DNA from 2 places in the Variovorax sp. BGA-UO-ETr-C22 genome. Region 2 is predicted to be linked to the other one. Evidence: riboswitches for the same ligand, from Rfam matches in the RefSeq annotation. Region 2 holds a riboswitch; the other holds the start of a gene.
What was found. Region 2 has a riboswitch for cobalamin ahead of AC57B8_RS26710 (TonB-dependent receptor domain-containing protein). Riboswitches for the same ligand answer to the same signal wherever they lie in the genome.

Region 1 (3,203 bases), on a different contig from region 2:
CTCGGGCGTGTGGGTCGGCGTGCGCGGATGGCTGGGGCCCTGGCTGGGCGCGAGCCTGGGGATGCTGCTGTGCCTGCTGGTGCCGGTGATCAACGGCGTGCTGCTGTTCCTGCTGCTCGCCTATCTCAACGTGCGCTTCCTGCTGGCGCCCGCGCTCGCCGGCATTGCGAACGGCGAGGAGCGCATGCAGGTCGTGCGTCGCCAGCGCGGTGCGATGGTGGCGTTCGGCGTTCTGATCCTGCTGCTGGCGCTCGTGCCGGTGGTGAATCTGCTGCTGCCCGCCTTGCTGGGCGCAGGCACCTGCCACCTCGGCTGCCGAGGTATGGAGGCACAGCGCCGGGCTGACACCGACGCCTTGACCGACGCTTCGGCCGGCGTTCAAAGGTCCTCGATCACCAGCGTGCGATAGCGCTCGGCGATCGAGTAGGGCACGGTACGCACCAGTTCCATCACGCGCTCGGTGATGGCGCCGTCCTTGGTGCGGATCAGCAGGCCCGTGTGGCCTTCGTGGGCCAGCTGGATGAAGGCGCGCACCGTGTCGCCGTCGGTGCCGGCGGAGGGCAGGGGACTGTGCGAGGCATGCACGGTCGGCGCGATTTCCGCCAGGACGGTTTCGGCCGGTATCAGGTAGACCTCGTCGCCGCTCACGATGCCTTTCGCGATCAGCCCGTGGCCGATGCGGCTGGCATCTTCGACGCTCGGAAACATCACCAGGGAGTAACCGGTCGGGTAGAACGCGCCACCGAAGGCGGCGCGCATGTTGGGTTCAAGCGTGAAATGTTTCATGCTGACTCCTTGTTCTGATGCAACTCCCCACCCCTAACATTAGGCCGCGCGGCGTCCATGCACTGTAGGAGAAGCCCTAGTACTGACAACCGCGCCGGCCCCTTGCCCGTTCAGAGGCGAGTTCATTCCCTGTTTCATTTTTGACCGTCATGCCTTCGCCGAGAGACATCGCACTCACCGTCCACGAACTGGAAGAAGGGGAGTTCTACTGGGTGCTGATGGAGGCCGTGGACGGCTCGCCCGGCGACTCCACCCATGTGTACGTGCCGCTCGAAGCCGCCCACGAGCCCTACGCCACGTATTCGAATGCGCTGGTGGCCGGCGTGGCGGTGCTGCGGCGGCTGTTCGGGCCCGACGGCAAGCCCGTCTGACGGGGCCCGCAAGGGCGCCGCCGCAGGGCGCTCCCTATAATCCCGGCGGTTGGAAACATTGGTTCACACCGGTGTCGTCCAACACCCCACGGTTCGAAGGTGCCCTGCACGACCAGTCACAGGACTGGCGGCGGGGTTAAACGGGAAGCAGGTGCGAGGCGTCGTTTTTTCGAACGACCCTTCCATTCCTGCGCTGCCCCCGCAACGGTCAGCGGACATCGACACCCTCAGGCCCCGGCGATCTTTCGCTGGGGCAGCCACTGCGCTTCGGCGTGGGAAGGCGAGGGCTTCGGCGCCGAGGTGCATGCATTGCATCCCGACGCACTCCGCGAGCCCGGATACCGGCCTTCGCAACCGCCTTCGGATGCTGCGGGAGTGCGTGTCCGGGCCTGCCGCTTTTCCCTCGCGCGAAACGGCACCGCCCCTCGTCTCTTCTCCCTCGGCGTCCGCGATCGGTCAGGAGCCTGCGGGGACGCGGGCCGGAGGAGAAGTCGGATGAATCGCATTGCATCGCCGCCGCGCGATCGCTCGGGCCCGCCCCTGCAACGGGCGCGCCTTTCGGGTCTTTCAGGTCTTTCACTGGGGCTCGGCCTCGCTTGCGGGCCAGTTCTCGCCCAGTCGGGCGACACGGCCGGTCGCCCCAGCCTCACCCCCGTGCAGGTCGAAGCCAGCCGCCACACGCCGCTGGCCCTGGACGAGCCCACGCAGACCGGCAGCCGTCTGGGCCTCACGCCGCTCGAAACGCCGGCCAGCATCGAGGTGCTCACCGGCGACACGATCCGCGCGCGCGGCGACGTGTCGGTGGTCGAGGCCGCGAGCCGCGCCACCGGCATCACGGGCTCGCCCGCGCCGGGCAACGGCGGCTCGTCGCTGTCGGCGCGCGGCTTCAACGGCCACGGCTCGGTGATGCAGCTGTACGACGGCACGCGCCTGTACGTGGGCGCGGGCACCGTCACCTTCCCGTTCGACACCTGGTCGACCGACCGCATCGAGGTGCTGCGCGGCGCCGCTTCGGTGATGTTCGGCGAAGGCGCCATCGGCGGCGCAATCAACGTGGTGCCCAAGAAGCCCACGCGCGGCCCGATTCGCAACGAGGCGCTCGTGAGCGTCGGCTCCGACGCCACGCGCCAGGTCGCCTTCGGCAGCGGCGGGGCGATCAACGACATGCTCTCGTACCGCTTCGACATCAGCCACCGGAAAACCGACGGCTTCATGCGGCGCGGCGAGGCCGAGAGCCTGGCTGTGGGCGGCGCGGTGCGGCTGGACGTGTCGCCGCGGCTGCAGTTCACGCTCTCGCACGACGAGGGCCGCCAGACGCCGCAGCGCTATTTCGGCGTGCCGCTCATCAACGGCCGCCTGAGCAGCCTGAACCGCGAACAGAACTACAACCTCGACGACGCCGAGGTCAAGTACCGCGACCGCTGGACCCGCCTCGATGCGCAGTGGACGCCCAACGACGCCGTCACCGTGCGCAACCAGCTCTATCGCCTGGACAGCAAGCGCCACTGGCGCGACAGCGAAACCTACACCTACAGCGCCACCACGAACCGCGTGACGCGCGGCGACTACCTGGAGATCGGCCACGACCAGGAACAGATCGGCAACCGCACCGACGCCACCTTCAAGCACGCGCTGTTCGGCCTGAAGAACCAGGTGCTGGTGGGCTTCGATGTGAACCGCATCGACTTCCTGAACTCGAGCGACACGCCCTACGGCGGGCGCTCGGTGGTCGATGCCTTCGTGTTCAACCCCGGCTACTACGCTTCGCCCACGCCCTACCTGCCGCGCTACAAGACCAAGACCAGCACCTACGCCTTCTTCGCCGAAGACAAGCTGGCCTTCAACGAACACTGGTCGGTGGTCGGCAGCCTGCGCTGGGACCACGCGAAGATCGTGCGCACCGACCCGCAGAACCGCGCCCCGCGCCTGGACAAGACCTTCGAGTACGCCACCGGCCGCCTCGGCGTGGTCTACGCGCCCGACGCCGCGCAGTCGTTCTATGCGCAGGTGGCGCGCGCGGCCGATCCGCTCACGGGGCTCATCAGC
Region 2 (3,203 bases):
CCGAGAAGCCCACGAACAGCGCGAAGAAGATGGCCAGCGCCGTGCCCTTGAGCAGCGCGAACACGCCCAGGCTGCCCGCGAGGCTGCCGATGACGATGCCGGGGGCCAGGCGCTGCACGATGTCCCAGCGCACCGCGCCGCGCTTGTGGTGCGCGCGCACGCTGGACACCGACGTGAAGATGATCGTCGCCATCGAGGTCGCGATCGCCATCTTCACCGCCAGGTCGGCCGGCACGCCGCGCTGGCCCATGATGATCGTGATGAACGGCACCATCAGCATGCCGCCGCCGATGCCCAGGAGGCCGGCGAGGAAGCCGGTGCCCAGGCCGAGCGCGGCGAGTTCGGCGATCAGGAGCGGGTCGAGCAGGGCAGCGAGGTTCACGGGAGGATGGGGAAAGAACGAGCGGCTGAAAAAGCAACGGCCCCATGCGGTGAAGCAGGGGGCCGTGGCAGGAAAAGGTGTCTGCAGATGGTGTGCCGGACCCGCATCCTGAACCAGGGTTCAGGTGGGCGAGGGCAGCAGGACTTCGGGTTCATCTGACGCGAGATGATCACGCCCGTCAAGCGATGTACCAAGCCCGGCTCCGGAGAGCATTGGAACAAGGAAATATTAAGCCCGACACGTCTGCAGACAAAACGGATTTTACGCCCCGGATGTGCCGGGCCGCGTGCCTTCAGAGCAAATGTCCATCGCCCGCCAGGGCCTGATCGAGTCTTTGAATGAGCTGGGCGGCCTGCGGGTCGGTGTCACCGGAGGTTTCGTCGGTGCTCGTTGCAGGTGCAACGGCAGGGGCCGGTGCGGCGGCAGCAGCGGCAGAACTGGCCTGTTGGGCCGCGAGATCGAAAGCCAGGTTCAGCGAGGCGAGCACGGCGATGCGGTCGCGGGCCTTCACCTTGCCTGCGTCGCGGATCTTGCACATGGCCGCGTCCACGCGGTCGACGGCCTCGCGCAGTTGCGCTTCGCCGCCGTCGGGACAGCCGAGCAAGTAGCTCTGGCCCATGATCTGTACTTCAATCTGCTTCATGCGTGATGGGAATCTTCGGAAGGGGGTTCGGCCGGCAGTCGTTCGAGCAGGGCATCGAGGCGGGTGCGGGCCGCGGCGAGCCGCGACTTCAGGCCGTCGCGTTCACGCGTGAGCGCATCGACCTGTTCCTGCAGCAGCGCGTTGGTGCGCTGCACCTCTTCGTGACGCACGAGCAGGCGTTCCACACGCTCGGCGATCTGGTCGATGGGGCTGGAGGCGGGCATGGTTGGCGATTGTAGTTTCCCGGGAATTCGGAACATCCGGCACACCGCGCGGGGCGCGCACCGGACGTGGCCGAGATTCTGGGGCCTGCGCCGTCCGTGATCAAACCCGGTGTGGCGTGGCCGCCCCGTGGGCCTAAAATCCTGCCCGTTGGTGCTCGCGGCGTGGTTCGCACGGCGCAGTTCAACGGGAAGCAGGAGTGGACGCCCCCCGGGGCCGAAGCCGCCTGCGCTGCCCCCGCAACGGTCAAGCAGACGACGCCGCAACGCGTCACCCCTTTCCATCCAGCCACTGGGCGCCCTGAAACAGGTGCCTGGGAAGGCGGCAAAGGGTCGATCTGCCAGCCCGGATACCGGCCAACAAGGCGGCTGCCGCATCGGCAGCCATGACGCCCATGGCGCCGGCGGGGAAGCCGGCCAGGGCATAGAAGTTCGTTCGGTTCACCCCATGATTTCCTGTGTTTCCCTCTCCAGCGGCCGCGCCAGCGTGCGCCGCAACCGTCCCGCGTGCCTGCCGCTGACGCTCGCCCTGGCCTCGGCCTTCGGCGGCCTGGCCCTGGTGCCGCTGGCCGCGCAGGCGCAAGCCGCCGCAACAGCATCTGCCACGCTCGACGAGACCGTCGTCACCGCCAACCGCACGCCGCAGGCGCTGTCGGACCTGGTGGGCGATGTCTCCATCATCGACCGCAAGACCATCGAGCGCAGCGGCGCCACCGGCGTGGCCGACGTGCTGGCGCGCCTGCCCGGCATGGAGATCTCGCGCAGCGGCGGCGTGGGCAACGCCACCAGCGTGTTCATCCGCGGCGCCGAATCGCGCTTCACCGCGGTCTACCTCGATGGCGTGCGCATCGATTCGCAATCGACCGGCGGCGCCGGCTGGGAAGGCATTCCGCTCGCGCAGATCGACCGCATCGAAGTGCTGCGCGGCCCGGCCGCCGCGGTGTACGGCTCGGACGCCGTGGGCGGCGTGATCCAGCTCTTCACGAAGCGCGGCGAGGAGGGCGTGTCGCCCTACGCCGGCATCGGTTTCGGCAGCCACGGCCTGCGCCGGATCGAAGGCGGCGTGAGCGGAAAGTCGGGCCTGCTCGACTACTCGTTCGGCGTGGCGCATGAGGAAAGCAAGGGCTTCAACATCCAGCCCATCGCCAAGCGCACGCCCTCGAAAGACGGCTTCACCAACCCCGACCGCGACGGCTACCGCAGCACCTCGGGCAACCTGAAGCTGGGTTTCCAGATCACGCCCGACCAGCGCATCGACGCCACCTTGCTCACCAGCAACACCGAAGCGGCCTACGACCCGTCGGTGAGCTTTCGCACCAAGCCGCCGATCACCTTCCGCGACGACGTGTCGACCAACGAACTGCGCACCGCCGGGCTGACCTGGTCGGCGAAGTGGAACGACATCTACAGCACCCGCCTGCAGGTGACCGATTCGCAGACCGTCTACAAGACCCAGCCCTCGTTCTATCGCACCGAAACCCGTCTGCGCGGCTACCTGTTCCAGAACGAATTCCGCTTCGGCGCGCACCTGGTGACCGCCACGCTCGAGCGCCGCGAAGACGCGCTCGAAAACGCGCCCACCACCTCGGCCAAGCTGTTCTCGCGCGACCGCTCGCAGAACGCCGCCGCACTGGGCTACGGCTACGTGCAGGGCCCGCATTCGCTGCAGCTGCACGTGCGCCATGACGACGACAGCGAGTTCGGCGGCAAGACCACCGGCAGCGCCGCCTACGGCTACGCGATCACGCCGAGCCTGCGCGCCACCGTGTCGGCCGGCACCGCATTCCGCGCGCCCACGCTGTACCAGCGCTTCAGCGAGTACGGCCTGGCGAGCCTGCAACCCGAATCGAGCCGCAACGTCGAGCTGGGCCTGCAGTACACGGCCGGCGCCACGCAGGCCGGCATCGTGCTGTACCGCAACCGGGTGCAGAACCTCATCGTGTTCGACGGCAGCGCC

Region 1: linked by a shared signal. The riboswitch ahead of AC57B8_RS02720 (TonB-dependent siderophore receptor) and the one ahead of AC57B8_RS26710 (TonB-dependent receptor domain-containing protein) in region 2 are both predicted to bind cobalamin.

Annotation. Positions count from the first base shown of each region.
Region 1 covers NZ_JCAQPA010000006.1:249,377-252,579, forward strand. The annotation lists gene AC57B8_RS02705 (EI24 domain-containing protein) at 1-409, shown strand, start outside; gene AC57B8_RS02710 (hypothetical protein) at 379-786, opposite strand; gene AC57B8_RS02715 (hypothetical protein) at 936-1,157, shown strand; cobalamin riboswitch at 1,239-1,521, shown strand; gene AC57B8_RS02720 (TonB-dependent siderophore receptor) at 1,812-3,203, shown strand, end outside.
Region 2 covers NZ_JCAQPA010000011.1:1,419,365-1,422,567, reverse strand. The annotation lists gene AC57B8_RS26725 (sulfite exporter TauE/SafE family protein) at 1-382, opposite strand, end outside; gene AC57B8_RS26720 (cell division protein ZapA) at 675-1,025, opposite strand; gene AC57B8_RS26715 (hypothetical protein) at 1,022-1,249, opposite strand; cobalamin riboswitch at 1,382-1,622, shown strand; gene AC57B8_RS26710 (TonB-dependent receptor domain-containing protein) at 1,695-3,203, shown strand, end outside.